DNA from 3 places in the Shewanella sp. 30m-14 genome. Region 1 is predicted to be linked to each of the others. Evidence: predicted binding sites of a transcription regulator. Region 1 holds the regulator's gene; each other region holds the start of a gene.
The links. The regulator MetJ, encoded in region 1, represses methionine synthesis genes. The targets are predictions, from matches to a motif close to TAGACGTCTAGACGTCTA.
Positions count from the first base shown of each region.

Region 2: the regulator MetJ is predicted to act here: its motif matches at 2,022-2,039, upstream of metE (5-methyltetrahydropteroyltriglutamate--homocysteine S-methyltransferase).
Region 3: the regulator MetJ is predicted to act here: its motif matches at 9,286-9,303, upstream of ACVBIU_RS15625 (cystathionine beta-lyase).

Region 1 is NZ_JBRILW010000023.1:12,382-23,233, reverse strand. Features, by position in the region: gene ACVBIU_RS15930 (DMT family transporter) at 5-988, opposite strand; gene ACVBIU_RS15925 (cysteine-rich CWC family protein) at 1,058-1,321, opposite strand; gene ACVBIU_RS15920 (GFA family protein) at 1,341-1,703, opposite strand; gene ACVBIU_RS15915 (c-type cytochrome) at 1,773-2,825, opposite strand; gene ACVBIU_RS15910 (c-type cytochrome) at 2,835-3,410, opposite strand; gene metF (methylenetetrahydrofolate reductase) at 3,729-4,619, opposite strand; gene ACVBIU_RS15900 (bifunctional aspartate kinase/homoserine dehydrogenase II) at 4,843-7,236, opposite strand; gene metB (cystathionine gamma-synthase) at 7,252-8,412, opposite strand; gene metJ (met regulon transcriptional regulator MetJ) at 8,623-8,937, shown strand; gene ACVBIU_RS15885 (sulfite exporter TauE/SafE family protein) at 9,121-9,852, shown strand; gene ACVBIU_RS15880 (conjugal transfer protein TraF) at 9,862-10,852, opposite strand, start outside.
Region 2 is NZ_JBRILW010000016.1:24,178-35,029, forward strand. Features, by position in the region: gene metE (5-methyltetrahydropteroyltriglutamate--homocysteine S-methyltransferase) at 1-1,934, opposite strand, end outside; gene ACVBIU_RS12915 (LysR family transcriptional regulator) at 2,112-3,014, shown strand; gene ACVBIU_RS12920 (HDOD domain-containing protein) at 3,085-3,813, opposite strand; gene ACVBIU_RS12925 (arylesterase) at 4,053-4,658, opposite strand; gene ACVBIU_RS12930 (TonB-dependent receptor domain-containing protein) at 4,762-6,615, opposite strand; cobalamin riboswitch at 6,741-6,947, opposite strand; gene ACVBIU_RS12935 (hypothetical protein) at 7,167-7,814, opposite strand; gene ACVBIU_RS12940 (BlaI/MecI/CopY family transcriptional regulator) at 8,161-8,538, shown strand; gene ACVBIU_RS12945 (TonB family protein) at 8,535-9,728, shown strand; gene ACVBIU_RS12950 (NADPH-dependent FMN reductase) at 9,914-10,438, opposite strand; gene ACVBIU_RS12955 (LysR family transcriptional regulator) at 10,634-10,852, shown strand, end outside.
Region 3 is NZ_JBRILW010000022.1:39,710-50,561, reverse strand. Features, by position in the region: gene ACVBIU_RS15660 (LysR family transcriptional regulator) at 1-212, opposite strand, end outside; gene ACVBIU_RS15655 (alkyl/aryl-sulfatase) at 498-2,612, shown strand; gene ACVBIU_RS15650 (glutathione S-transferase) at 2,988-3,635, opposite strand; gene trhO (oxygen-dependent tRNA uridine(34) hydroxylase TrhO) at 3,949-4,932, shown strand; gene yegD (molecular chaperone) at 5,090-6,454, shown strand; gene ACVBIU_RS15635 (CreA family protein) at 6,592-7,086, shown strand; gene ACVBIU_RS15630 (type IV pilin protein) at 7,341-7,913, opposite strand; gene ACVBIU_RS15625 (cystathionine beta-lyase) at 8,062-9,240, opposite strand; gene pdsS (proteobacterial dedicated sortase system histidine kinase) at 9,384-10,852, opposite strand, start outside.

The DNA of each region.
Region 1 (10,852 bases):
TAACTTAAGCTCTTGCTTGAACTTGCCTTAACGCCCTGTGTTTTTGCCAGATGGGAGACAGCTGCACCGCAGTCACCGATACGACAATCATGACTATCCCAGTAAACGATAACGGGTCGATAAATGCCCCTTTTATCAAATCGCTCCACCAACCTAAACTCACTACCACCGCCGTTAAGCCTAAGCTGAGTACTGGAGTTAGTGCCAACATGGCGCTCACCTGCCCTGTAGGCCAGTACTTCATCGATTGCCCAAAACAGCCATAGGCTACCAAAGTGTTGATGGCACAGAAGATGGCTATCGCCCATTCGCTAGAGTTCATGCGAGCAAACTGGCTTAAGTCACTAAAAGGAGCCATGGCAAAAATACCAAAGAAGTAGATAAACAAGAGAATGTTATTCGGCGATAAGCGTTTAATCATCGACTTTTGAATTAGCGCATAGCTAGCCCAAGACAGCACTGAAAACTGAACAATCAATACCCCTTTCCATACTTCTGACGACCCAGATCCTGACAAGTCAGAGTTTGAAAAGCCTAAATAGGGATGAAAAAACATCAACATGCCTAAAGCCAGTGTGGCAAAGCAGCTAAGTTGTATCGCATTTAGGCGCTCTTTAAAAAATAACACACCACCAAATGCGAGAAAGAAAGGCGCAGTTTGAAAGTTAAGTTGAGCAGAACCCGGCGCCAGATACTTAAGCGAGTAAACAAAAGAGACGTAGTTAAAAATTAACAACACACCAGCCAGAACCAGCTTGAGCCAAGACCGCTTATCGAGCCCCTTAAATTGTTTGATGCTGCCACTGAAGTATTGAATGGCAAAACTGACCACTAGGGCAACCAAAAAGCGGAACCACGTTAAGGTAACGGCATCAATAAATTGACCAGATAACTTAAGTGCTATCGGCAAAATGCCCCAAAAAAGTACGGCGACTGAAATAAAGATAAAACCGAGTTTAAACTCTGAGCGCTGAGTAAGCGGATCCATGGGATATGGCTCGTTGCAGGAATAGAAGATCGCAAATAGTGCCTCATTGCTCCCTATCGGTCTAGTGGGCTAATCGATTCTCTTATAGAGATGACTGTCTTTGTCTTGCAGCGCTTTAAGCTTCAGCAGACAAGACTCACAAATACAATCAGTTCCAGTTAAACTTGCCAGCTCATCCGCGGCTAAAATATGCGTTAATAAACGCTTATCTGGAAACTCTTGTTTACTGCACCAACATTGCTCTATACCTGTACCAGTTTGCGCAGCACAATGATTAAATCCCTGACATAGAGGGCAGCGATTATCGCTATCGAGTGGGGCTTGATGACTCATTGAGGTGAACTCACTAGTGTTAACGGTCTGCAGGATGGTTAATTCCATCCATTAGCGGGATATCGCCAAGATTATAGGGGTTAATCCCCTCAATACAAGCCACGTTCACACCAAATTGCTTAGGGTTTGAGCGGCGTTGGTGATGAGTATAGATCCCACAGATCCGACAAAAATAATGCTTCGCCGTTAACGTATTAAACTGGTAGAGCGATAATTTCTCAGCCCCCTTAATAATCGTTATACCGTCGAGTGATGCTGACGTAACCACCGCTCCCCTTCTGCGGCACATAGAACAATCACAACGGCGCAAGTCTACAAGGCCATCCGGTAAATTCAGTTCTAGTTCTACTTCGCCGCAATGGCAACTGACTTTATATTGCATCGTGCTCTCCCTATAATACAAAGTCAAAGCGGGCTCAAATCTCGAGCCCTGCAATGCTGAAGGTGAGTATTATTCGCCTTTTTTAGGGTTATTGATAAAAGATTTGCTACCTAGTACCGCTTGCCCATCAACACTCTGACCATAGTAACCTTGGTGCATATGGTACTCTTGTTTCAGCTTGCCAATATCGCCTTTAAAACGTGGATCTTGTGGCCGCTCATGAGAGTTAATATAGGCCGCGACATCCCAGGCTTGTTGATTGGTGAGCTGAATACTCTTACCAAACGGCATATTTTCGTAGATGAAGTAAGCCGCAGTATTTACTCTATGCATGCCAGCGCCCCAATTAAAGCTCTGCGGCCCCCATATTGGCGGTAGAGAATACACTCCTGCAGTCTCATAGCCTTGACCATCTACATTGTGGCAAGACTGACAGTGAGCCTGGTAAACCGCTTTTCCACGCTCGGGCGAGTAAGCTTGCTCTGGTGCCGGAATTTTAGGATAGGCTCTGCCTGGCAAATTGGCGCGCTGCTCAAGTGTCATCGCATTTTTGACCGCCGCAGGGAATAGAAAATCATCGCGCTTACCTCCCTTTAATAGCTCAGCATCACTTAACTCTGGTACCTTAGCAGAAAGACCCGCCATATCCATTAGCCCCCCCATCCCCAACCAATAAGAATACGCAGACAAGGCAACTAAGTCTTCGCTGCCCGAAGCTGGCGGCTTGCCATTCATAGAATAAGTAAAGCAGCCTTGGAGACGATCTTGATAGGTATTCACTTTGTCGTTTTTCTTACGATAGGCAGGATAGGCAAAGTAAGCTGCCCATATGGGAGCGGCGTTCGCTTTACGACCCGCATCCATATGACAGTTTGAGCAGTTAAGCTCATTACCTACAGATTGGCCGCGCATCTGTTGTGAGTTAACAAAAAGCTGATAACCTCGGCGAACTTTGTCGCCAAATGCGCCTTGTGGAATACTCGTCAAAGGACGTGGAACCAGGTATTGCTGGCCCTCTTTTTTGGCTGAGGCATCAAGCTCTGCTTGCTTATCGGGTAACGTTTCAGCTTGAGCAGCAAAATTAAAGGCGAGTAAAAGCAAACTTAATTGAGCTATTTTCATGGTTTGCTCCTATTTCAATGTGGCAAAATATTGTGCTAATGCGTCAATTTCGGCAGCTGTGAGCTTATCAGCAACGGTGCCCATCACGTTATCCTGATCGCCACTGCGCGTACCATTTTGCCAGGCTAACAGCTGACTTTTAAGGTAAGAAGCCTGTTGACCAGCTAAACGTGGAAACTCAGCAATGCCTAGACCTGATGGCCCATGACAAGTCACGCAAGCTGGAATAGTACGACTCCAATCCCCTTGGTAAACGAGCCTCTCGGTAGGGTCCGTATAACTCACTATCTCCCCTCTAATGTGCGGAGTTACTACAGGAGCATCTTGCGCTGCAAAGTAATCGGCAACCTCTTTAATCGCTGGGCCTTGAACTGTCATCGCCATCGGTGCCATGGTCGTATTTTGTCTTTTACCAGATTGAAACAGTACTATTTGGTTCACAATATAGTCTGCTGAAAGGCCGGCTAGCCTCGGCCCTAGTGGCTCAACGCCTTGACCTTGCGGGCCGTGGCAGCTACCACATAACGCTGCCGAAGGCGGCATAGCAGCGTAAGTTGATGAGCTCAGCATCAGTAAAGATGCCATTATTAATCCACTTTTCATTATCATACCTCACTGTTTTTTATATAAATAACAGTAGCAGCTTTAGCTAAGATTACTCACTGTAGATTGAAAAATATCATAATAATATGACAGCGAGGCTCTAGAGTGCGGCAATATGCTGCGCCACCGCCTCTTATCACCAGTAAGTGATAGCGAGCAGACAGCTTTCATATGCATGAATAACAAAGCTCAGAGAAAGCTTGCTGTAAAACTTAACGCTCTAATACCATCCATAAACAGCATAAAAAAACCAACAGCCTAGGCTATTGGTTCAGTTTATTGCTCTAATTAATTATCTGTTTATTGACCCGGACGAACCCCTAACGTGTGGCAAATTGCGTAGGTGAGTTCGGCACGGTTTAATGTATAGAAGTGGAAGTCTTTAACGCCTTCACGAGATAAGACTTTAACCATATCAATCGCCACGTTAGCACCAACCATCTGACGAGTGGTTGCATCATCTTCTAGGCCTTCAAACTGACGGTGTAACCAGCTTGGAATTGAAACGTTAGTCATCGCCGCAAAGCGTTTAGTTTGATTGAAATTAGTGACAGGTAATATGCCTGGGACGATTTCAGCGTCGATGCCTGCCGCCGCGCAGCGGTCACGAAAACGCAAATATGACTCTACATCGAAGAAAAACTGAGTAATGGCACGGTTAGCTCCGGCATCAATTTTCTTTTTCAAGTGGATCAAGTCGGCTTGAGCATTGCTCGCATCAGGGTGCACCTCAGGGTACGCAGCAACTGAAATATCAAAGTCAGCAACTGAGCGCAGTAAGCGAACAAGATCGTTAGCAAAACGCGTTGGCTTTGCGCTTCCCTCTGGCAAGTCACCGCGAAGGGCTACAATGTCACGAATACCGCTGTTCCAGTAATGCTTAGCCAGTTCTTTTAACTCTTCGTCACTCGCGTCAACTAACGTTAAATGCGGTGCAGCCACTAAGTCGGTTTCTTTTTGAATACGTTCTATCACGCCGTGGGTTCTATCACGAACGCCAGAGTTGGCACCGTAAGTTACAGAAACAAACTTAGGGTTTAATGGCTCTAAACGACGAATAGAGTTCCAAAGTAACTTTTCCATCTCTGGAGTTGAAGGCGGGAAAAATTCAAAAGAAACGTTAATGTCACCATTTAGCTCAGATAGGCTCTGGTTTAATGATGTTGCATGTTGTGCGTGATGAAAACCCATTTCTACTTCCTCAACTTCAGCATTAGATTGCAATCCGAAACAGACGTTTGGACGTCTATATGTCCATATACTAGAGAAACTGAGAGTGAAGTCAAGCGCAAAAAGCAGGCAAGTGAGTTTTTTTCTTGAGACAGTAAAAAATCCGCCTTTTGAACAAGATGGTTTAGAGCTGAAAATAAAAAAGGACTCAAACGAGTCCTTTGTAACAGCAAAAATGTGAACATTATTCTTGCAGCAAATCTCTGCAAATATGCGCTAGGTCCGACTGCACGGCAGCAGCTGTGACTAAGCGACCCGCACCCGGCCCACGAATTATCAATGGGTTATCTTGGTAGAACTCGCTACGGATCACGAACACGTTATCGCCTGGTGTTAGGTTAGCGTAAGGGTGACTATTATCAACCCATTGTAAGCTCACCTCAGCCTTTAGCTTGCCATCCACCTTATCTAAAGAAGCCACATATCTCAGAACTTTATCTTGCTCTGCTGCAGCCTCAAACTGTTGCTGCATATCTTCATCTAACTCGCAAATTCGCGACAAAAACTGCTCTAGCGGCAATTCAGCCAAGTTAGCAGGTACCAAAGACTTAAGTTCGATATCTTCTAGCTCAATCTCAAAGCCTATTTCACGGGCTAAGATCAGTAGTTTACGTTGCATATCACGGCCAGATAAATCATCCCTAGGGTCTGGTTCAGTGATCCCTAAGCCCCTCGCCTCAATAACCAATTCCGAGAAAGGTTTCTTCGCATCAAAGTTTTCAAATAACCAACAAAGTGTGCCAGAGAAGATCCCACCAACCGCCTCTATGCTGTCACCACTATTATGCAGATCGTTTAAGGCATGTTGCACAGGTAAACCTGCACCACAACTGGCGTTATAACGCCAAAACAGGCGACGATTATCCAGTTGCTGCTTAAGCTCTCGGTAAAAAGGTAATGGACCTGATCCTGCAAGTTTATTAGCACTTACAACATGTATTCCGCGGGCAAAAAACTCTGGATATTGCAGAGTTAAATCAGCGCTGGCACTAATATCGAGCGCAATAACTTCATCACACTCCAGCTCATGTACCTCATCAAATAAGTGACTATATTGCCAAGGCGTCGCATGCTCTTCAAAAACCTGTTTCCAAGTATCAAGCTCAATACCTTCATCGCTAATTAGTGCCTTGCGTGAGCTCACTAAACCAACAAGCTCAACACTGGCTTCTAACTCTTTATTAAGCGCCGCCTGGGCATTGCTAAACAGATCGACCCAAGCTTCACCAATATTGCCCACCCCTAGCAATAGCACACCAATGCGCTTACGTGGACCGGCGCAGCGACGATGAACTTTTTGCGTTAGCAGGTTAACTTGCCCTTGCGGCACTAATGTCACGAGACTCATGCCATCGTTAAATAGTGGTCTGGCGTTACGGCTCAATAATCTGGCAAATCCACGACGGTAAAGGTTTGCATCGGCGCTGACTAACGCAACTAGGCCTAAGTCTTCGGTGATCTTAATATTACTCACAGCTAATGCTTCACGATTAACATCAAGCAAAGCTAACACTTGCTTCTGGTTTTCAAGCGTTACGGTCAACTCAATTCGGTTTTGCCCAAGCTCCCAATGAGCAAGTGGGCTCAAGCCTGTTTCTTCAAGCAAGGCGATAAACTGTTTAAAATCGCTCTTCAGCTCAAGATTAAACAAGGCAACGCTACTTAAGTTTGTCACCACTGGCGCACTTGCCGAAGAACTCTTAGGTGCAATCAAGGTAAAGTCTGTGTGGGAGGCGTAACTTGAACGCACAGCCAGACTCACTTGGGTATCAAATAGTGGCTGCAAAGTACGATTATGCAGTACCGGTGAGCCTAAATGGGCTAAACGGTTTGCCTCAGCAAGTGAAAGACTACTCAGCAACTTTGCATCGTTGATCTTATTCGGATCGGCGTTAAATACCCCTTCAACGTCGGTCCAAATCGTGACCCGCTCAATATCCGCTAAGCTAGCAATCAAGGTGGCACTAAAATCAGAGCCATTACGCCCTAACAGTAAGGTATCACCACGCTCATTAGCGCAGATAAACCCCGTAATAATTAGCCGCTCATTTGGGTGTGCTTCGGTCATCAGATGCACACGCTCGCGAGACTCTTGCAAGCGAATTTGCGGCACTGCGCCCTCATCAGCAATCAGTAAGGTGCGAGCATCGACATCCGACGCCGCAACCCCTGACTCGCGCAGCAATGCAGCTAATAGGCGCGCTGACCAACGCTCACCAAAGCTGACTACCTGGCTGCTCTGATAGTCATTAATTGACTCTATCGACAATAGACTGATCAGCTGAGATTTATCGGTAGATAAACGCTCTCTTAAAGAACGTGCCTGCTCATTTGAGAGCAATTGCTCAATCAAATTTTGCTGAAAGCTAATGAGTGTCTGCAGCTCTTCTTGCCACAACTGTTTAGTGCTACTTAATTCGAGCAACTTATACAGGAAATTAGTACTTTTACCGGCAGCTGACACCACAACTAAATCGTCGCTGTGGCCATGCGTCAGCAAAATATGAGCAACGCGACGGTAACAGTCTGCATCCGCTAGACTTGAGCCACCAAATTTATGTAAGTGACAGCGTGCCATCGTATACCCCTTTAATTAACAAGCGGCTGCAGCATTAAGCGCAGCTTCAATATCGGCAACAAGATCGTCAGCATCTTCGATACCAACAGAAAGACGGATAAGCGTATCTTTTACGCCAGCTTCAGCGCGAGCCTCTGGCTCCATCGCCCTATGTGTCATGGTCGCAGGAACGGCCACTAAACTTTCAACGCCGCCAAGACTTTCTGCAACTGAAAAATAATTTAGATTTTTTAAGAACTCCACCAACTGGGGCTCCCCACCTTGGAGCTCAAAGCTCAACATGGCGCCAAAACCTTTTTGCTGCTTGGCCGCAATCTCATGCCCCGGGTGATCTTTAAGCCCTGGGTAATAAATTTTGGATACAGCTTTATGATTGACTAGGGTATCAAGAATTCGTTGCGCATTCGCCTGATGTTCGCGAATTCGTACTGCAAGTGTGCGAATTCCGCGCAAAGTGAGATAACTATCAAATGCTGAACCCGTTAGCCCTAATGTATTTGACCACCAATGCAGCAACTCTCCGACTTCAGGATCTTTAGCCACAACAGCACCGCCCACCACATCACTATGACCATTAATATATTTTGTCGTAGAATGGATCACGATATCGGCGCCAAGTAATAACGGCTGTTGCAAAATAGGTGACAGAAAAGTGTTATCGACGACGACTAACGCGCCGACTTCATGGCTAGCCGAACTGATAGCTTCAATATCGACCACGCGAAGTAAGGGGTTCGACGGTGTTTCTAACCATACCATCTTAGGTTTTTGCGCTATCGCCTGATTAAGTGCCTGTGAGTCAGTCTGATCCACTACTAGCAACTTAAACTGACCTTTCTTGGCAAGGTTAGTAAATAAACGGTAACTGCCGCCATAACAGTCATGTGGCACGACAAGTAAATCATCTGGCCCGAGTAGATTTGTCGCCAAGGTGATTGCCGCCATACCAGTGCAAGTCACCACTCCCGTCGCACCTTTTTCAAGTTCGGAAATCGCATCGCCAAGAATGGAGCGAGTTGGGTTACCCGAGCGGCTATAATCGAAGTCTCTTGGATTTTTATGACCATCAAAAGAGTAGTTAGTTGACAGGTATATTGGCGGTACAACAGCGCCATGTTGGCTATCGGACTCAATGCCTTGACGCACTGCCGCGGTGGCAAGTTTACGCTCGGTCATGTACTACTCCTTAGTTACTGATTTTCTTATTAGAGATGTCTGGACGTCTAAATGTACCTAAGCACATCCTCCTCGTCAACCACTTTAGACGTTTAGACGTCCATGCATATAGAAATCTATTTGCATTTATCATAAATAAGAGGCAATAATTTGACTGCACAATTTAAAGGGTTAAAATCTGCCCCGAATTTTGAAATTACAGGTGAGTCAATGACTGAGTGGAATGGCGATTATATCAGCCCATATGCTGAACACGGCAAAAAGAATGAACAAGTGAAAAAAATTACTGTGTCCATTCCTTTGAAAGTACTTAAAGTACTTACCGATGAACGCACACGCCGCCAGGTGAATAACTTGCGTCACGCCACAAACAGTGAACTGTTGTGCGAAGCATTCCTGCATGCATACACAGGCCAGCCACTGCCAAACGATGCCGATCTAACTAAAGATAAACCCGACAGCATGCCTGCAGAGGTTAAACGTCTAATGGATGAAATGGGCATTGAGTGGGAAGAACTTGAATAATCTTCATTGATTATCGACAAACATGATCTCCAGATAAGGACTGCTTAGCAGTCCTTATCTGCTTCTATACCACTATAAACGTGTAGCAGACTGATAGTTTGCCTGTAAATCGATTCACGCCATCGTCACTGATAGGCCAACCTATATTCGTTCCCATATAAGCCGTCTTGGCTGGATAAACAGATGATCGAACCCATTACATTACTACTTGCCTCACTGATTATCTTTTGTGGCGCACTAACCCAAAGTCTTATCGGCTTTGGCCTAGCCGTCGTTGCAAGCCCCTTGCTGTATATCGTCGATCCGAGCCTAGTACCTGCACCTGTTATCATGATGGGATTCTCTATTGCACTGCTGACCCTATTTAGAGAGCGAGGTCAGCTTGAGTTTAATGGCCTGCAATATGCACTCTTAGGTCGTATTCCTGGCGGCATACTCGGCGCGACGTTGATTTTAATTGCGCCGCAACCGATTTTAGGTCTGGCGATAGCCGCGATTGTGGCATTGGCGGTTGGTTTAAGCTTGATGAAATTTAGCATTCCAGTGAATCGATTTAGCTTATTTATCGCAGGCATTTTATCCGGTATTTTTGGCAACATAGCCGCAATTGGTGGGCCGCCTCTTGCCATCTTGCTTTCCGGTAAAGATGCAGGCCAATTTCGCGCCGCCTTATCGGCCTTCTTTATCTTCAGCTCGATGATTGCTTTGATCATTTTGGCATTTGCAGGCTTGCTGACCTTGCATCACTTTTATATCTCTTTAATGCTGCTACCTTCTGTGATTTTGGGATATATCGTGGCGGGGCGATTGGTTGGGCGAGTCGACAAACAAAAAACCAGAGCGTTAACTCTGGCTTTATGTGGCGGCAGTGCGCTTATCCTAACCATTAAATCAACGATAGAGTTAATGGGTTAGCGTTACTCGTTAGAAATGGTAGGAGGTTTGCAGCACGCCTCCTACCGCATTGTCATCACCAAACATACCGGTGAAGTCTAAGAAAAACGAATCACCGAAGGCAAAGCCTGAACCCAATGAATAGAGATTAGCTGTAGAGTCTTTCATATCATGGCGATAACCCACTCGTAGCGACATCCAATCAAAGGCTCTAACTTCCCCCCCTAAGCGCCAATATTGAGTACCATCGAGCTCTTTAAACTTCTTATTTTCAATCAGATCGATATCTGTGGTTACCGATAAAATACCCCAGTCATAAACCACTCCAGCGGTTACTAAGGGCTCTACGCGGTAGGTAAACTTTTGCCCTTCAACTTCTATGGTATCCACATCCTGGCTAATCAAGTTTCTCCCCGACAGACCTAGCGTCAGCCCTTCAAATGGTTGCAAGGCGACACCGATATCGAGGTTAAAGTTAGTCTCATCATTACGGTACTTAACGTCGTCAAAATCACTGGCATCAAAGTTATTCGCATTGGCAATATAGTTATAGGTGTCAACGCGCTGAAACTTTGGCGATATACCCACTGCAATCGGCATATTGACGATAGAAAGTGGAAAACTCAATGCAATACCTAAATCTGATACTGCGCCGCCTACTACTTGCCCTTGAGAGTCTAAATCAGAAATTTGTGGTGGATTATTAGGATCTAAATTATTGAGGGTATTGATATCTGACTGCGCGATATTAGCAACGCCGACGGCGTTGACATAAGTCTTATAGAAGATTGCCATCGGCATTCTTTGATGTGGAATGGCCACGCTGAAACCAAGCCCTGCACTCGCATAGGCTGAAGTGCCCTTTAACGACTCTAAATCAGCTACTAAATCATCACGAAATTGATTAATATCACCACTATTGCCAGTATCAATCGCATCAGCTAAGCCATCGTATGAGTCAATCAGCGAATCAAACTTATCTATCATGTCATCGCTATCAGCCATATCGATTCCAAGAACA
Region 2 (10,852 bases), on a different contig from region 1:
TAGCACATATGGGTATGAATTTGCGTTTCGTTGCTAACACCTGCCGCACTCAGCTTAAAGGCATTGACCGCCCAGTTAAGGTAATGCTGCCATTCACTCTTTTTAAGCGGCAAGCCTTCTCGAAATGCTGGCTCGTCGATTTGAATAATGCCAATACCGGCATTTTGTAGCTCAACCACCTCATCACGAATGGCGAGGCCGATTTGAGTCGCTATCTGCTCGCGACTGATATCTTCGCGCGCAAAAGACCAATGCAGTATGGTTACCGGCCCTGTCAGCATGCCTTTGACCGGCTTTTCTGTGAGGCTCTGAGCATATGTAGCCCACTCTACCGTCATCGCATTTGGGCGTGATACATCGCCATAAATAAGTGGTGGTTTAACACAGCGTGAGCCATAGCTTTGTACCCAACCAAACTGGGTAAAGCCGACACCATCGAGCTGTTCGCCAAAGTATTCCACCATATCGTTTCGCTCTGCTTCACCATGCACTAATACGTCGATACCTAGCTTTAACTGCCGCTCAATAGTGTCTCTGGTCACTTGGCGTAACTGATCATTATATTGCTCAAGGCTTATTTCACCTTTACGCCAGCGGCTACGCAGGCCACGAATTGCAGGCGTTTGAGGAAAACTCCCTATGGTGGTCGTTGGCAATAATGGTAAGCGGTATTTTTGTCTTTGCGCGGCTTGCCTGAGTGAAAATTCATCATCACGCAGGTAGTCTTGCTCAGTGAGAGCATCGACTCTGGCTATCACCTCTTGATTAGCGGCTTTGGCACGGGCGTTACGTCGTTGTTGGCACTCAAGCACTATGGCTTTGGCCTCGACAGAGTTTGGAGCTGTGAGTAACGTCTTCAATTGACCCAATTCAGCCAGCTTCTGCTTGGCAAAAGAGAGCTGCTGCTTAAGTTCAGGCTTAAGCTGAGTTTCTACCTCTAAATCGACCGGACTATGTAGCAAAGAGCACGAAGGCGACAGCCATAAACGCTGCTTAAGATCCCGCGCTACACTCGATAATCCCTCTGCGAGTGTATCGAGCTCTGCCGCCCACACATTGCGGCCGTTAATCACCCCTGCTGACAGTATTTGATCTTGCCTTAGGCTGATGGAAAAAGCGCTGAGCTGCTCTGGCGCTGTAACCAAGTCTAAGTGTAACCCTGCCACGTTAAGCGATGCGACAAGCTGATGGTGGTGCTCAATACTGCCGTAGTAACTGGCGAGCAAGATGTTTAGGTTACAACGCTCAAAATCACGATAGGCTTGGCTAATCGCGGCTTGCCAATCACTGTCTAGCTCTAGGGCTAAAACAGGTTCATCAAGCTGAACCCATTCGACACCCTGACTAGCAAAGCGGGCCAATATTTTATGGTACGCTTGCAGAAGTTGCGGTAATAAACTCAGCTTATCGAACGATGAACCAACAGTTTTAGACAGGTATAGAAATGACACTGGCCCCAAGATCACAGGCTTGACCTGATAGCCTAAAGCCTGAGCTTCACTCACTTCATCAAACAATTGCTCATAACCAATATCAAAGCTTTGATCGACCGTTAGCTCCGGTACGATATAGTGATAATTACTGTTAAAAAACTTGGTCATTTCAGCAGCGGCAGCGTCTTTCCCCGTTGGCGCTCGGCCTCGTCCGATACGGAATAAGGTATCAATATCGGTGGGGGTATCACTTTGATGACGCTCTGGGATCACATCCAAAGTGGCACTTAAGGTTAATACCTGATCATAGAAAGCAAAATCGCCAACAGGCAACAATCTCACCCCGGCATCAGCCTGCCAGCGCCAATGTGTTTGGCGTAGTTCTTTTGCAATTTCAACTAACTGCGACTGCTTAATTTCACCACGCCAATACTTCTCTAAAGCAAATTTTAGCTCTCGTAAACGACCAATTCGTGGAAATCCCAAACTATTTAATTGCATATTGTATACCTTTTGATGTTAAGATGAGCAAAATTCAGAGTTAACGCCCCTCTGAATTTCATATAACTAAACAGAACAACGGGCGTCTGGACGTCTGGAAGTTTATTGTGTTAGCCTTAGTATTCGCAATCGAAACGAATTCAAGCGCAACATGAGCGAATTTCATGTGAGGATAAAATGATAGAGCTTAGACATTTACGTACGTTAGTTGCCCTAAAGGAAAGCGGCAGCCTCGCTGGGGCTGCAAAAAAACGCTTCGTCACCCAGTCGGCACTGTCTCATCAGATCAAGGAATTAGAGACTCGCATTAACTCAGCTATTTTTGTGCGCAAGAGTAAGCCCCTCTCTTTCACACAAGAGGGTGCGCGATTGCTCAACCTTGCTGAAGATATTCTGCCGAAAGTGATCGAAACCGAATTTGATTTAAAGAAAGGCTTAGCTGAAGGAGATAATCATTTAGGCGTAGGTATTGAGTGCCACAGCTGCTTCCGTTGGTTAATGCCGGTAATGGAGCAATTTAGAAAACAATACCCACAGGCGGATCTCGACCTCTCTAGTCGCCACTTATTCGACTCATTAAACGCGCTTGAGTTAGGTGAGCTAGATGTCGTGCTGACATCGGATCCAGTACCTGCTCAGTCGATTGCTTATCAGCACTTGTTTGATTTTGAAGTTAGATTAGTGGTTGCCAGCGACCATCCGCTGGCGCAGCAAGAGTATGTTACACCGAAACAGTTAGAAAACTTGGCGATTTTAAGCTACCCAGTTTCACTTGAGCGCTTAGATATTTATCGCCACTTCTTAGAGCCTGCAGGCATAAAGCCTGGGCCACAGGTAAAGTGTGATTTAACCATGATGTTACTGCAGCGTATTGCCTGTAAAGATGGTATTGCGGCGCTGCCTAGTTGGTCGATTAACGAAGCTCATGGACTTAGCCTTACCAGCGTTAAGTTGGGGCCAGATGGCCTTAAACGCCCGCTGTTTGGCGCATACCGTCGTAACGGTGCCAATGCACGCTTAGCCCAACATTGGTTAGAGCTCGTCTCAAAAGAAGGGTTAGCGAAGCAGAGATTGAACTGATCAATCCGTACTATAGTGAGCACTACGCTCTGTAGCATACAAAAAAGCCTGCATATTGCAGGCTTTCTTTTTATAGCGCTTTAAGTAGCAAATTTCTTCTCGCTAATACCCGTCTCAAGACCAAACCTGGAGAGTTAGCGTTATGGGTTTGACGTAAGTTATGCGCGATTAAGAACTCATCACGTAAATCATCATCTAGCCCTAATGACTCAAAAGCTTCAAGCGTTAAGGTTTCTTGTTTATCTTCAATCACAGACTTAAGCAGGCTCAGTGGGTAATCCTGTTCAAGTTCTGAGTTTAAGTAAGCAAATGCCGTTAGTGCAATAATGTCACCAAATACGCTAAATAGTGCCAGGGTTTGCACTTCATCAGGGCTAATTTGCAAACTTTCTAGCTGATGCAGTTGATCAACGGCGTCCGCTGCAATCGCTTCGGTAAGCGCCCAATAACCATGAACCAGCTTTTTGTAAGGCTCATTCAATTCGTCTAAACGCTCTTTCAGATAGAAAGTAAACGCATAACGATAAATATTAACCTGACCTAAACGTACTAAAGCATCTTTTAATGAGCGATTCTTACTCGATTGCGGTGTGGCGTGATCTGCACTGTTGCTGCGCCAAAGCAGATGGGCAGATACGGCCGGATCGGATGACACGATATCGATAACATTACGGATATCACCGTCTGCAATAATGGCCTTTTTCAATGGGATAAGGATCCCTCTACGACCAATTACCTGCTCTTCGTTGCTGATAATTGCGCGTACTTGAGTAAATACTTGCTGCTCAAGATCTGTCATGCGAAACATTAAACCTTATTATTTTTAATCATGATGTGCACTCAATTCCGTGGCAAATTAACCCACACAATGACGTCAAAGGTCAAGCCATATAAGCGACAACCTTAACAAGTTTCAACAATTTTATTCACCTCCACTAAATAAGTAGCTGATAAAACCTGCCATCAGTAGCAAGAGCCAGGAATAGTATTAAAACCGGAGGGATTTTGGCTACGCTAATATATTAATGTAAGCCTTTGTTATATAGCCTGATAAATCGCTTTGGCAAGGTCAAAATAGCCTGCGTCATTTAAATGTACCGCATCCGATTTTTTACTCGGACTTTTCAATAAGCGACTTAACGCATCGTCGACTAAAACCAACTCATATTGCTCTGCAAGCTCCTCATAAATCGGTGACGCCGATAAAAATAGGCTCTTTTGTGGCACCGCAACCAGTAAAACTGGGATCTGTTTCGACTGGGCCATCTCTATCATGGCGGCCAAATTAGATTTAGTCGTCGTGATAGCATGGTTTCTTAAGAAGTCATTACCGCCCTCTAACAAGATTAATAGCTCTGGTGAATACTTATCTAATAACGAAGCTAAACGTGCTGCACCACCCGTTGTTGTCTCGCCCGATACGCCCGCATTAATCACCTCAAAACCACTAAGAGAAGCAAGCTGGCTAGGGTAGTCTTGGCCCTTCGACGCGCCAACGCCATAGGTAAGGCTATCGCCAAAAGCTAATATCCGTGCATTATCTGATAAGGGCGGAATACTCGCCCCAGAGCAAGCTTGCAATAACAGCAGTGCGCAACTAACGAGCAATAGGACAATAGGGCGACGCTTAAATAATGGTTTCATCAATAACTTTTAACTTGAGACTGTAGCCAAAAAATAACATAAAAAAAGCCAGACACAAGGTCTGACTTAAGTACGCATATCATTTTAAATATGTCACAAAAAACTAGAATGCTTGATAGCTAACACTCAAAAATAGCTCTCTACCAGGGCTAAAGTAGTTTTGAGCGGAGATAATCTCTGCGTCAAAGATGTTGTTCGCTTTTAAACGTAAGCTCCAAGCATCATCGAGCTGATAACCCACACTTAAATCAACTTTATGATAGGCATCCAAAAACGCATCATAACCAGCATAACGCTTACCTTGATAATGGTAGTTAGCCAAGAGATCAAAACGTTGCCAGCTATAGCTCAGCATATAGTTAAACTCATTCTCGCTACGGCCAACAAGCTGCTCACCTGTTTGTTTATTCTCAGCATCCAGATAGGTATAACCCAGTTGGTGCTCAAGGCTCAATAACTGGAAATTAGCAGACAGTTCGATACCGCTGATCTCAGCTTCATTGATATTCGCAGGCTTCCAGATATCCCAACCATAATCGTCTTTCTCACCCGTTGGGGCCCAAGCAATCAGATTATCGATAGTATTTTTAAATACACTGATATAAGCACGCACATCTTTAGCATTAAAATGCAGCGTTAGATCGTAACTCTCAGCGGTTTCTGAGAGCAACTCTGCGTTACCAGAACCTGGCCAGTACAGGTCGTTAAAGGTTGGCACTTTAAAGGCCGTACCCGTTGTCGCGGCCAAACTCCATTGAGCATTAAACTGATATGCGAGACTAGCGTTATATGAAACTTCGCTGTCGATATTTTCCACATCATCATAACGCACCGCAACTTCAGCCAGTATATTGCTCCACTGCTTTTGCACTAAGGCGTAGACACCTAAGATATCTCGCTCATCTTGGGCATAATCGCCCTTAACAGACTCATTTGACCAATCGACACCGCCCGTCAGGGTCAAGTCGCTTGCCGCTAGGTATTGGTTACTCCAATTGACCTGATCGCGTTTGGTTTCAAACTCAGATATTGGCACACTGATATCGTTACCCCGAAAGTTCTCGTTTGAATCGCGAGACTGGCTTAAGGCTAATTTGCTGGTAAATCGGTCATTACTGTATTGCGTAGCAAGATCCCAAAAGTAATTCTCATAGTCTGACTCATCTGCCGAACCTGAGGCATAGATATCGTCGTACTGAGTGTTACCTTTATCGTATTGTCCGGTCCAAAGTGCTTGCCAGTTTTGATTAATTTGCTGAGAGCCGTTTACTGAAAGCGCGTTGCGCTTATAACCATCATCATCATTTTCAACCTCTGCGCCGTTATATACATCATAACCTTCTGATTGCTCATGGTTAACGCTCAGTGTTGTACTACCATCGCCATGGGTCATACCTGCGCCAAATGAGCCGCGAATATATTCATTGCTGCCATATTCAGCACCCGCAAACCATTCACCGCCCTTGAGTTGGCGAGTAAAAATCTGAATGACGCCGCCAATAGCATCACTGCCCCACACAGACGCTCGAGGTCCTTTTAGGACTTCGATTCGCTCAATATTTTCAGGTGATAAACTGTTAAAGCTAACTGTACCTAATGTGGCAGAGCCGACTTTAACGCCATCGATTAGGACTAATACATGGTTGGAGTTACTGCCGCGAATACTGACAGATGTTGCCTGACCCGCACCGCCATTGCGCGATACACTAACACCCGGAAGTGTTTCTAATACGTCAGCCACAGACTTTGGATTAAGACGCGCTATCTCTTCACGTTCAATGGTATTAATGACGGTTAGCTGCTGATCGGCGCTTCTATCAAAACGAGAACCGGTTACGGTAATCGTTTCATCAACATTTGCTAAGTGAGATGCGACTTCTTCGGCCGAAACTGAAAAGGCTGATAAGCTAACAAGACTACTGACTAGTAGTGCGATTTTTGATGGTTGTGTTCCCATTTACCTTTTTACTCCTAAAGGAAAACGGGGCAAATACGTCACGGTGACACGACCCATAAATGAAAAAAATCACTCGTTTATTGGTTCGTTTAATTGCCGCATTTCGAGATCTGCCCGCCGAAATCATCGAAATCACTTTGCTGGCCGGTCTCCGGACTTAGGTTCTGTATTAACGTATTAATACCCGAATACAAGCTTTCAACACCTATCCATTAAGGCGCACTTGTCTCTCACCATTCACCGTTGCGGGGGCAGTGTCAGAATTTAACTGACTTCCCGATTATCCCTAAGTTACAGCCGTAACCTGAGGCACCAATAAAGTTGACTAAATATCGTTATAAGTTTTTGTTACTCAAAAGTGAACAAATATCACTATCAAGAGTGCGGCGCATTATAGACGTCTATACGGTTAAATGTCTAACTTAACACCACTTAAAACCCGTATTTAAGCCGAGGAATATTCACCTTGTACTTAGCGATCTAATGTTTCACATTAATATCAGCAACATATAATTATCACATTGAGCCTACCAAGCCTTTAATACAAGCCTTTAATACAAGCTCAGAGGGGTAATACTAGATAAAAACTCTTGCTGATTTTGCGCTTTGATGGGAGGATTTTCTTTGCTAAATGCGTCACCACGAATCGATTTATGAATTAAATACAGATCCAGTTTCCCCCTGATAGCGGTGTAATGGCCAATCTCTCCTAGAGTTTGCACCTCATCATAAGCAATACCTGCTACCGACTTAATATGAGAGTTGGGCATCTTAGTGCAGCCGATAATCGCGCTTGCTGTTTCATGGCCGTTGAGTGGCTCACTTTGCAAGGTTTCAAACACCGTTTCCCCTTGGCAACTGTCGAAGTATACCTCTGCCATAGTCTCTAAAAATTTTTGTGGGCTCACATCTTCAGCGATCCCTTTAAACCCTTGCACACACAGCATAGATGACCAGGTTTGTAACGCTTGAGAAGCGGGAACAAACTCAGCAGAGAACATCGTCTCTTGTTGATTTGAATAAGCGAGTTTCCAGTCTAACGGCAAACTAAAATTAAATGTTTGACTAAAAATCGCTAGTTGCTTGGGAGTTTTATCGACGTGCGCTGTAACCGCTTCATCACTTAAACCGTATGATGGAAAAGCTAGAAATATTACACATAACAGGCCTGCTGCCATGCGCGGAGATAATGACGTCATACCTTTACAATCCTTGTTGGGGGTACTTTTATGAACAGATATTCTATCTGTGCATCTGTCAAAGTGGTACTTAAAAAGTCATTAAATTGAATCCGCATAAATGCACAGTCATCTTCAATGGCTATCACCTCCGCCCTTCTATATTTAACAACAGCTTATATACCGACAGCTAATCTAGATCAAAAAAACACCAAAAAGTACTTGCACAATACAATTACATTTGTAATCTTAAATATACATTACAGCTGTAATCGTAAAGAACATTCAGCAAAGGATGACTTTGAAAGAGGCCGACTTTGAAAGAGAGCAACTATGAAAAAGGTTTTACTATGAAAGAGGTTTTACTATGAAAGAAATCAGTAATGCCGAGCTGTGTGTGCTCAATATCCTTTGGCAATCATCGCCAATGAGTGCTAACGATGTCATCAGTGAATTATCTCGCAGCAATGACTGGCACGAAAAAACGGTCAAGACGCTACTTAACCGCCTAGTAAAAAAACAAGCCATTGGCTTTGACAAGCAGGGCCGCTCATATCTTTACTTCCCGCTCATCGAACAGAGTGAATACCAGCTTAAAGAGAGTGAGTCTTTCATCGAGCGCTTATTCTCTGGTCGCGTCGCTCCCTTAGTGGCCGGTTTTGCCAAGCAAAACAAGCTCAGCGCCGAAGACGTGGCCGAATTACAACAACTGATTGATACCTGGCAAAAGGACAACAAATCATGATGCTATGGATGGCACAGCAAACCCTGTTACTTACTCTTGTTTGCGGTGGTTTACTCATAAGCCACCGCTTTTTACAGCAGCGATTGGGGGCACGTAAAACCTACCAGCTATGGTTAGCAGTTCCCGCTTTGCTGATAAGCTCTGCGTTAATCGCAAGCATGCCCAACACTCTTGCTGCAGCCCAGGCAGAACAATTCGCTCACTATAGCGTTATCGCTAGCAAAGCTATGGCTACAGTTCAAACCAGCGATTACGCCAAGATTGCGCTGTCGATATGGTTAGTTGGCATTGCGGCTATGGTGACTCTGCTCAGCCTACAAGCGATTGCTTTAACTCGCATATTAAGCACTGCGACTAGAGTCCATCACACTGGCGCCAACTTACCGACCTATAGCCACCCCGGTGTGCAATCACCTATGCTCGTCGGGGTCATTAACCCGAAAATCATACTGCCCTCTAATTTTATTCAGCTTAACGCCGATGAGCAGCAATCGATTATCGCCCATGAGCAATACCACCACCAGCGCCGAGATCTGCTCAGTAATTTATTGGCCTACAGCGCACTCAGCCTGTTCTGGTTTAATCCTATTTGTTGGCTCGCTTATCGACGCTTTAGAGATGATCAAGAGTTAGCCTGTGACGCCTTTGTCACTCAATCATTGAATAAACAACAAAAGATCTGCTATAGCCAAGTGCTGTTAGCCTACTCCCAGCAAGCTCATCACGGCCTGCTACACACACATTATGGAAATAAAAACATACTCAAGGAGCGTATTATGCAAATGAAGACATTTCAACAAGGTCAGAGCGGTTTTGCCATTATCGGTTTGACTATCGCATTAGGGATCAGTGGCTTGCTGCTCAATCAGCAGGTGCAGGCCGGCGATCACAACCATGACGCTGTTCACCCAACAATCCGTATCGAGCCTAAGTATCCTATTGAAGCTGCTAACGCTCACCAAAGTGGTTTTGTTGTCTTACAGTTTGATATCAGCCCAAGTGGTGCGGTTAGCAATGTCAGCGTTGTTAAATCATCACCTGAAGGGGTATTTGATAGCTCTGCGACAACTGCACTTAAGCAGTGGCAGTACAGTGAAAGCAGTAAAGGCCTTAAACAGGCAAAGGTACAGCTCGACTTTATGATTGATCCACCAGCGACTGACGTTGAGCGCATCAAAGTTACGCCTTAAACAAGCGGTTATCACTTAAACGAGCTCTGATAAAGAATCTCGCGATATACATGTGATGTGATAAAAAATAGCTAAACCGATAAAAGCGCCAGCAGCTGGCGCTTTTATCGGTTAAAAAATAATGATATCAATAGGTCACACCTCAACCCTTGTTTATTTAAACCTTAGCTTATTTAAACTTTAACTTATTTCAATAAAACGACCGCTTCTTTCAACGCCGCTACAAGCTCAGGATTTCTCAACACTTGCGTTTCCATATCGAAGTTATCAAAAAAGCTTGGCACTGAGAGCGTTGCCCTGACATCTGCAGCAAAGTATGGCGCAGATCCTGAAGCTGCAGCTAATACGCTTGATGCACCGCCCGGCCCAGGAGAGGTAGCAAGTAATAGCATTGGCTTGTTTTGAAACACTTTCATGTCGATACGTGATGTCCAGTCAAACAGGTTTTTATAAGCGGCAGTGTATGAACCATTATGCTCAGCAAAAGAGATAATAATGGCATCGGCTTCACCAATCTTGGCAAAAAACTGCTGCGCCAGCTCTGGGTGACCAAGCTCTTCTTCTCGGTCCTGACTAAAAAGTGGCATCTCATAATCGTTAATATCAAGAATTTCAACCTCAGCTCCCTGCACTAATGATGCTGCATAGGTTGCAAGTTGCTTGTTGATTGACTTAGTGCTGCTGCTAGCTGCAAAGGCTAATAGTTTCATAATAGGACTCTCATATTCAGTGACTGCAGTTAACTCTGCAAATTGCGTTGGGTTCAAGTACCGTGCTCACAATTAAGCAAAGGTTAAGTTTAGAACGACAACTCGATGTAGAGCAGTGTATATTGATGACAAATAAAGATTAATAGCCTCAAAAGATATTTACTATTTCCATATGGCTTTTAATTAAGGGGGGATATGACTATAAATAAACTATTTGATGGAATTGTAATATTTGTCCAAGTCGTAAAAAGTGCTGGCTTCTCAGCCGCGGCAGAGGCTTTAGGTCACTCTACCTCTTATGTGAGTAAAGAGGTCAATAAGCTTGAAGCTCGACTTGGGGTCAGGCTACTCAATAGAACCACCCGCTCTATCGGCTTAACACCCGAGGGAGAGGCTTACTATCAGCAGTGCTTA
Region 3 (10,852 bases), on a different contig from region 1:
GCTGGTTCTAGCTTTGTCATCATGTAGTTAGCGTGTGCAGTGGCTTCAATTGAGCGTCCTTTGCGAATAAACAAAACTGTATTTAAGTTTTGTTCTAAATGCTTTATGCGCTGAGATACCGCTGCTTGGCTTATATTTAACTCGTTAGCTGCTTTGGTGTAAGAAAGGTGTTTGTAAACCTTAGTAAAGGTGCCTAGTAAGTTTAAATCCATGAATTACTGTCCACTTAGTATTTATTTAATATTTAGTTAACCTGTTATTAACACTTATTGTGTATTGTGGCATGCTTGTGAGTCATTTTTTAGATATAAGTATGGCTTATGAGTAATACAATTGTGAACTCATGTTTTTAACTATTCTTCCTGATTATCATGGATCCATTAATTGGGTAATGAAGTTCGCCTTTATGACGCAATTAGTCCCGTTAATTGTGTTGCTTCATTGAACTACTTCTTAAGCACCCTAGCGTTTATTATTAACTAATAAAAAGGTCATTTATGAACAAATCAATCATCGCAGTAGCAGTCATTGCTAGTTTGTCTAATGTATTAACTGCGAATGCAACGAGTCATTCTCACCAACATGAAGATGGACACCAATGTGAATTAGAGCATTTTACCCCAGCACAGTTAAGAGACATGGATGGTAAGCCTGCCACACTTGCTACCATAGAAGCTAATAAGCAGGTGGCAAAAACATTAAATTATGCAGATACCAAGGTATTTGAAGATAATAATCGTGGCTTGATTGCGGTACTTGATACTGCGACCGGTGAAGTGATACGCAACAAGTTCAGCACTTTTATTGATGTTACCCCTAAAGCGGCCAAAGCATATCCTGACAGTGTTAACCCATCACTTTGGCGTCAAGCTGTTGCTAATCAGGCTGCAAATGGTTTGTACGAAGTGGTTCCGGGGCAAGTTTATCAGGTGCGAGGTGTTGATTTAGCATCTGCTACATTTATTCGCGGTAAAACGGGCTGGATTGTTTATGACGTCTTAACGACTAAAGAGTCAATGGCTGCGGCACTTAACTTTTTCTTATCCGAAGTCCCTGAGGGGGGAGATTTAAAGGTCGTTGCCATGCTTTACTCACATTCTCACGGTGATCACTTTGGTGGTTCACGCGCAGTATTGGAGCACAACCCTGATGTTAAAGTTTATGGTTCTCGAAATATTACTAAAGAAATCGTTGATGAGAACGTATTAGCAGGCAACGCCATGTCAAGACGAGTCACCTATCAATACGGTAACTCACTAGGACGCAATGCTCATGGTATTGTCGATGCTGCACTTGCAAAAGGGGTCGCTAACGGTGAGTTGTCTTATGTACTTCCCGATAAAGAAATGAACTGGGACAGTGAGTATGAGGTGCATTCAATTGATGGTGTTGAAATGCACTTTTTAGATGCTTCTGGTACTGAGGCCGCATCTGAAATGGTGACATTTATCCCTTCTTTGAAGTCTATTTGGACAGGCGAATTAACTTATCAAGGTATGCATAATATTTATACATTACGTGGTGCCAAGGTTCGTGATTCACTTAAATGGTCTAAGAAAATCAATGAGATGATACAATTGTGGGGCCATGAGGCAGAGCATTTGTTTGGCTCTCACTCTGCACCTATTTGGGACAAAGATAATATAAATGAATATTTAAAAATGCAACGTGATGCTTATGGTTTCACACATAACCAAACATTACGTTTAGCTAATAATGGTATGGTTATGCAAGATCTTGGTGATGCTATTTACCAAGTTATGCCTGAATCTATTCAGCAGTCTTGGCATACCAACGGTTACCATGGTAGTTACAGTCACAATGCCCGTGCAGTATATAATATGTACCTTGGCTATTTTGATATGAATCCATCCAATTTAAACCCTTTACCCGTAGATGCTGAGGCACTTAAATTTGTTGAATATATGGGTGGGTGTGATGTCGTAACAGAAAAAGCAAAAGCGGACTTTGTTAAAGGAGAATATCGTTTTGTTGCGACTGCCATGGACAAAGTTGTGAATGTCTGTCCTGACAATCGTTCTGCACGTAGTTTACTCGCCGACACATATGAGCAGTTAGGCTATCAAGCTGAAAGTGCTGGCTGGCGAAATGTTTACCTAACGGGTGCACAAGAAACCAGAGTTGGCATTCAGCCAGGTTCAATAAAAGCGGCCAGTAATGATGTGTTGTCCAATATGGGGATTGATAACCTACTCGATTTTATTGCTGTAAAAGTAGATTCCACAGTGGCGCAACATACGCCGTTTACGTTTAATATTGATGTGACAGATACAAAAGAGTTCTACGTTACTGAAATGGCAAATGGTAATTTTAATAATTTTGAATGGTCAAAATATGCCAGTGAATTATCAAATGTGGAGAAGCCAAGGGCGGATGCAACATTACGTATTACTCGCCAAGATGTGGCAAAAATACTGATGGGCGCAGTAAGCATTAATGATTTACTAAAATCAGGTAAAGCTGAATTTATTGGTGACCAATCAGTACTCACCAAGCTAAAATCCGCTCAAGTTGATTTTGATGAGAAGTTCGAAATCGTCCCACAGCCAACTGCAGAGCAGGCTGTAGACAGTGAACTTTATATTAAGTAACTGCTAACTAATTAGTTGCTTAATTGAATAAAGCAGCTCTTCGTTAGTCATACCGATCATTTAGTCTATAAATGATCGGTTGACGAAGAGTTAAACTTGGAGCCATCCTTAACGTTTTAGCCACCTCTGTTCAAAATCAAATTGCCCCTTGCTTTGTATCAAAAATGCTAATCACACCACGAAACGCGCCGCTTTGAAGAAGATCACCTAGGTAAAGATCAAGATTACCAATGGTAAGGCTATTGCCTTTCTTTGTGGGTTAGGTGTTTCTTGCGACGAGCCGCTTGTGTTCTAAAACGAGCTGTATTTACTTAAACTTATATTTGTTACTTATATTTGTTAGTTAGCTACATATCTACTTACTAGTAATATGTTCTAGCCGAACGCAAAGCTCTCACCACAGTCAAGCCAAGTTGGGTATTTACCCATAACCGCACTAAATTCATCACTTTCTATCTGGGCCTTTAGCCAGCGCTGCACATTCAGGTAATCGCTATTATCAAACCAGCTTTTATCTACGCTAGCGAATTGGCGAATAAACGGGAAAATAGCGTAATCGGCAATTGACACTTGATTACCCATAAGTTGCGGATGCTTTGACAAGATACTTTCAAGCTGCGCGATATACTGCTCGCCTTGCTGTCGATAATATTGCTTGCTGTGCTCTGGGTGCCTATCGGCATACTTGTATTTATCTAGCCAAGGTTTAAAACTGTGGTCATTACTATGGATCAGCGCTTTAGCGATTTCTTGTTTTTGCGGATCATTGCGCTGCAATAAATTGTGCGGATCATTCTTCATCAGTGCCCAGCACATGATCTCTAGGCTCTCTTCAATCACAGCACCGTCTTGTAGGATCAGCACTGGCACAGTGCCTTTGGGGGAGGCTGCTAACATAGGCTCTGGTTTATGTTTTAGCACTATTTCTCTGAGACTAACATGTTGGCCTGATAAGAAAATGCCGAGTCTGGCGCGCATCGCGTAAGGGCAGCGTCTGAAGGAGTAGAGTGTGGGCAGAGGCATATTTTGGTCTTAAATAATTGTGCTATGCCGCTATTTTCAACGCTTATTTGTTAAATAACAATCATTAATATTAATTATAATGCTAATGAATAGGGCTTTATTTGTTTGTTTTCCGGTAAGTTAAGCATAACTTACCTTCATTCAACCCTTCATTCCATTTTTCACTCAAGCTAAGTAACCCTACTTTTTATCCCTGTTTGTGCTGGTGTGATCCGTGTAGAATTCGCGGATAATTTTGCGTGGTGGCTCATGTTTTGCTGCCGATAATAGATGCACTGAAGGTTAAGCTTCAGCTAGCAGTAAAAGGATGAATATGTCAAAAGTAGTTGTTTGTGCCCTGTATAAGTTTGTGACCTTGGCTGAGTTTGAGAAGTTACAAAGCCCGTTATTGAAGGTGATGGAAGAGTCGGAAATTAAAGGCACATTACTGTTAGCACAAGAAGGGATTAATGGCACGGTTGCGGGATCACAAACCGCTATCGATAATTTATTGGCTTGGTTAGCGAGCCAGCCAGGTTTAGACAATATTGTTTATAAACTCTCTTTTGACCCAGTGATGCCATTTTACCGCACTAAAGTAAAACTTAAGAAAGAGATCGTTACCATGGGCGTAGAAGGCGTTGATCCTAATAAAGTAGTCGGCACCTATGTTAAACCAAAAGACTGGAACCAGTTGATTTCAGATCCTGACGTCTTGCTTGTCGATACCCGCAATGATTACGAAGTTCAGATTGGCACCTTTAAAAATGCCGTCGATCCCAAAACAGAAACTTTTAGTGAATTCCCTGAGTACGTGAAGCAAAACCTCGATCCAGTAAAGCACAAGAAGGTGGCTATGTTTTGTACTGGAGGCATTCGCTGCGAAAAATCGACCGCGTACTTAAAAGAGCAGGGCTTTGATGAGGTCTATCATCTTGAAGGCGGGATCTTAAAATACCTTGAAGAGGTCAAGCAAGAAGAAAGCTTATGGCAAGGTGAGTGTTTTGTATTTGATAACCGCGTAGCGGTAAACCATAGCCTTGAAAAAGGACAATACGATCAATGTAATGCTTGTCGTATGCCTATCACTTCTGAAGAGATGGCTTTGGATAGTTTTGTTCAAGGAGTAAGCTGCTTGCATTGTATCGATAAGGTCAGTGATAAGCAGCGTCAGCGATTTATGGAACGAGAGCGCCAAGTGCAGCTATCTAAGCAGCGCGGTGAAGCACATATTGGTAGTGATGTCAGTCAGGTGATTGAACGTCGTCGAACTCACAAAGAGCGGCTTAAAAAAGCACAAAATGAAAAGAGCGCATAGGGTTTAAAATTAAGCCTGCTAGCTTAAAGATGAGCTAAATTTACAGACATATTAACAGGCAGCCTTTGGCTGCTTTTTTTATTTATCAAAGACACTTTTTCCCTGAGCCTGACTGTGCTATTTTGCACGGCTTTTTTACGCTTTAAAGGATAAGGGAATGTTTGTAGGTTTTGACTACGGTAGTGCTAACTGTGCGATTGGTGTTATTGAAGACGGTGATGTGCGTTTGGTACCCTTATCTGGTGACTCTAAGTATTTGAGCTCAACGCTTTACGCGATGGATAGGGAACTCATTGCTGAGGCAGTGTTAAAGCAATTACCTCAAGCAGAACAGGCTGAGTATACTCGTTTACGTTCGGCGCAATTAAGCCGCGCCGCAGCTGCCCGTCGAGAGTTGGATCTGTTGCCTAACGAACAAGCGGTGTTTGTCGGTGAGCAAGCGATCGACGCTTATTTAGATATGCCTGATGAAGGCTTTTATGTGCGTTCGCCTAAATCATTTCTTGGCGCAACAGGACTAAGAGAGAGCCAAATTGCGCTGTTTGAAGATATCGTCACCTTGATGATGATGCATATTAAAACTCAAGCGGAAAAGAATTTAGGTACGAAAGTCATTACTCATGCTGTGATTGGTCGTCCTGTTAACTTTCAGGGGATAGGTGGCGAGCAGAGTAATCAACAGGCTGAAGCGATATTATCGTTAGCGGCAAAACGCGCAGGATTTATCGACGTTGATTTTCTGTTTGAGCCACTAGCGGCAGGGATGGATTATGAAGCGTCACTTGATGAAAACTTAACCGTGCTGGTGGTTGACGTTGGTGGCGGTACGACTGATTGCTCTATGGTGAAAATGGGACCTAATCATATTGATAACCGTGACCGTAGCGCAGATTTTTTAGGTCATAGTGGCCAGCGTATTGGTGGTAATGATTTAGATATTGCGCTTTCTATGGCGTCATTTATGCCGCATTTAGGGCTTGGAAGCTTAATGGTAAATAAGCTGCCAGTGCCAAGTAAACCTTTTTGGAATGCAGTGGCAGTAAATGATATCAGTGCGCAGCGAGACTTTAGTGCTTTGGCCTCTAAAAAGCTAATCGAAGACTTGATTAAAGAGGCCCAAAACCCACAGCTTATTCAGCGTCTGCTAAAAGTTCAAAAAGACCAATTAGGTTATAAATTAGTACGCAGCGCCGAACAAAGTAAGATAGCGTTATCAAGCAGCGATAGCGTCGATACGCCACTTGAATATATTGCTAACGGATTACATGCTAGGGTGAGTGAAGCTGATTTTGAAACTGCGATAACGATACCGTTATCAAAGGTCGAAGCCTTGATGCGGGAAGCACTTGAGCAATCAGGGGTGATGCCAGACCGTATTTATGTGACTGGCGGCACCGCGAGAAGCCCGGCTATTTACCAACGCATTTCGGGCTTATTCCCTGAGATCCCAATTGTGGTAGGGGATCACTTTGGTAGTGTAACGGCTGGACTGACTCGCTGGGCACAAAGGGTATTTGCTTAACGGGCAATGAAAAATAGCGCGACTCAGCGCTATTTCGTTTACTGTTAGCGCTGACTATTGGCGTTTAGATTGACACAAATAGTATTACATCAGTCACAATGACTCATTGATTGACTCAATCGCTAAAGGAAATGGATATGAAGGGCTTAACTAAAGGGCTGTTAATTAGCTTGGGACTGTCACTGACCGTAACACTTGGTCTAAGTGGTTGTGGCGATGATGTGGGTAAGGTGAGTTTAGGTTTATTTACCACCAAAGATGTGATTATTGATGCTAGGCACGACCCTAAAATCCCTGGTGTGACGTGTCATGTTAGCCGTATTGAGGCCGATTTAAGCCTGGCGGACCCATCGGATATGAGTATTTCTTGTCGTCAAACAGGGCCGATCACCGCTGCTGAAATTGCCAGTATCGATAAGAGTAAAAACGGTGAAGTGGTGTTTAAAGAATCATTAAGCATCTTATTTAAATCGCTAAAAGTACGCCGTATTTATGATGCAAAGAACCAAACATTACTGTATTTGTCTTACTCAACCAAAGAGACCAATGGTAGCCACAAGCATGCGCTCTCAACCGTGCCACTTTATGGCACACAAGCGTGGGTCCCTGGTGGAGCAGTGATTAACAACTGATCTGCTTGCGGCTCAGTTTTGCTCTTCACTACTCACTATTGAACAATGAGGCGAAATGGGCTAGATAAGAGTGCTTGATAAGTGAGTTAAGTCAATCAGCCTTAGCACACGAAAACAGTACAAGCACACAATCCATCTACACAATTTAAGTACACAATCTAAGTGCATCATATAAGCACTATAAAGGCGGATCATATCCGCCTTTATGCTTTGAGCGAAAGCAATAAATTGGCTGCTAGCTTGTAAAGCTGGGCTTAATCGTTAATAAGCGCAATAACACTACCAGCGACTGAGTCATAGAGGATTTTTATATCGGCTTGTTGGCGGCTCTTGGTATCGCCAAGGGTGCGCAGTACATAAGTGCACTGTGTTTGACCATCGGGATTGCTAGCTGCTTGATGACGATAGGCTTGAAAGTCACTGCTATTGTCTATGCTAGATAACGAAACACTGGCTGGATCTTGTTGTAGGATATTCCATAAATCAACACAGCCTTGCTCACCTTGGCCGATATTTTTTGGTTGTCCCATCGGGTTACCTTTACCAATACCAAGGGGATAACCAAAGCTGTTCATATCAAGCTCCCCTCCGGCAAAGTCAGGTAGATCGTTCAACGCACCAACTCCTGCGATAAGCTGCCATTTAGTGTGGGAGAAGGTAACTGATTGCTGCAATGCAGCGGCAACGGCCTTGACCCGAGCTATTTCAGCATCACGCTTAAAGTCTACATATTTAGCCGCAGCGATAACTGCTAATATGCCAAGCACAATAATCACGATAACAAGTTCGATGAGGGTAAAGCCTTTTGAGGCGGTGGCGCGCTGCATTAAAAAGATTCTCTAGGTTTGGTCATTTACGCTGTTAATAATAAAGCATTTAACCTAATAGCTAAAACAAAGAATCTTTTTCTGTGACAAATGCAAACAAGCCGACAACATGGCCGGCTTGTTTTGCTAAAAGCTAAATAGAGTTCGCTTAGGTGTTTAATACTCGATTATAGCGTTCAAACGCGGCCTCAAGATCGGCAATGAGATCATCGACGTTCTCTAAGCCGATATGCAATCTAATGAGTGGTTTACTGCTATCCCACTTTGTTGCAGTGCGCAGTTTATCGATGCCAAATACGCCTAAAATTAAGCTTTCAAAACCGCCCCAAGAAAAGCCCATTTTAAAGTGCTGCATATTTTCAACAAATGCGGTAACAGACCTAACATCACCTTGTTTTAATACAAACGAAAACAGTCCGTTTGAGGCGCTAAAGTCGCGTTTAAAAAACTCATGGCCCGGACATGACTCAAAAGCGGGGTGACGCAGGTGATCCACTTCAGGGCGGGTTGCAAGCCAGTTAGCCACTTTTAATGCATTTTGTTCATGCTGGGCTAAGCGAATACCTAAGGTTCTTAGGCCTCGGCTAGCAAGATATACATCATCTGGTGAGGTACATTGGCCTAGAAGGTAACTATTTTCTCGTAGCTGTTCCCAGTGTTTGTCGTTCGCGGTAGCAGTGCCCATCATCACATCTGAGTGGCCGACGATATACTTTGTCGCCGCTTGAATCGAAATATCGACCCCCATCTCAAAAGGGCGCGAGTTTATTGGTGATGCCCAGGTATTATCGAGCATCACCACGATATCGTGCTGGTGGGCGATACGGCTCAGAGTGGGGACATCTTGTATTTCCATGGTGATTGAACCGGGAGATTCTAAGAACAGCACCTTAGTATTAGGCTGTATTAAGGCTTCTATGCCATCACCAATCATAGGGTCGTAATAAGTGGTTTCGATGCCGTAACCGGCAAGCAGCTTATTACATAGATCACGAGTGGGCTCATAGGCGCTATCGACCATAAGCAGGTGATCGCCCGCTTTTAAAAATGACAGCAGGCTATTGCTGATGGCGGCGCTTCCTGATGGATATAGTGCTGTGCCCACTCCGCCTTCAAGTTCTGCAATCGCCGCTTGAAACGCAAAGTGAGTAGGGCCACCACGACGGCCATAGAACATTGCGCCATTAGCCTTATTTTTTGCAGCAAAACGCATATCTTCCATAGTATCGAACACCATAGTCGATGCGCGGTAAACAGGCGGGTTTATCACCCCTTGGGTCCATTTTTTATCTCGGCCTAGACTGATTATCTGCGTTTCTTTTTTCATCGGGCGAATTCCATCAGTTTAAATATCGATATCATTTTAGCCATCTTAACATCTAAACGGCTAAAATAAAGTGTCATTATTTTCAGTATAAACTTTCAGTCACTATTTTCTCTGTCGTCATAATTGGGATAGTTACAACTGCTTTAAAGACTTTCTTTGCTTATTGGTAGCTTAATCGTGATCTTAACGCCGCTGATATTCCCGGCCTTATCTTGGGTATTACTGGCGTTAATTTTACCGTCATGGAATTGGCAAATAAGTCTCGCAATATAAAGGCCTAAACCTAGATGCGGCTTATCTTGCGCTTTTTGTGCTCTCACAGACACCATAGACTCAAAAATCTGCTCGGCCATATTATCCGGTAGTGCGGGGCCTTGGTTACTGACGCTCAGCTCGGCATATTTATGCTTGAGTGTCAGCGCAACATTAATTGGGCTATCAGGATGACTAAACTCTAAGGCGTTAGCGATAAGTTTATCCATCAGCTGAGCGATATACTCCGGCACTCCTAACATCGCAATACTGTCCTGGGTAATATCGAGCTCAAATGCTTGTTGGGGATAGGTCATTTGATAGCCTTGCATACAGCCATTGATGACTTTTTCGAGCGGAAAAATAGTCGTTTCGGCATGAGATAAGCTCTCTTCTAAACGAGTGGCTTCGCTCATGTTGTTTAAGATCATATTGAGACGGTTAACGCCTTCTTGTGCCCGGTCAACATATTTGCGGCTATCAGGGCTAAGCTGTTGTAAACCAAGATGCTCAAGCGACGAGCGCACCACGGCGACAGGGGTGCGCAGTTCGTGAGATAAACGCGAAGACATATTCTCTAAATAATGAGTGTATTGGCTCAATCGGCTAACGATACTGGCAAAACTTCGTGATAGATCGCCGATCTCGTCGCGAACTTTAGAACCCTGAATCTCATTTTTTATTCGCCCTTGGCTGTCGATCGCTTGCTCAGCTTCATCGCGTAGTTTTCGAATACGGCTTGAGATGTTTGAAGCAAAGAAAAATAGCGCTAAAGTGCCCATACTCATGATGGTTAAAATCACATTAAACAGCTTCTCTAATGCTTTGTTGCGCAGGGTTCGAATACCATGAGTGGTTTCTTCGGCAATCACTACCCCCATTACTTTATCATCAATCCAAATAGGACTAGCAGCAGCGAGCACAACCGCTTTGCTGTCGGGAGTTAAGCGCCAGGTGGAACCTTGCTCGCCGCTTAAGGCTTTAGAGATATGACTGCCTTGCAACACTGTTGAGTCTTGCAGTGAATCAATAAAGTCTTTGGCTGGCGTGGTTAAAATTTTGTAGTAAAGCGGGTGCAAGTATTTATGTTTAAACTGCGTCCAACCCGAGTTGTCATCGTTATCGATATTAGTCCGTGACCAGACGCTGTTATCTGAACGAATATCGCCCGATTTTGCTAAAACGCGACCATGTTTATCGACCACCCAGATCCGCGAACTATTATGGCTCATGCCTTTAATAATACTTTCGATTTCAGGTGAGGGGACAAGTACGGTCCCCAACTTGCTTACATCATCAATTGCTGAGGTGCCAACGATGGTATCTAATACGCGGCTTTTTTTATCGTTTACGTCATAAA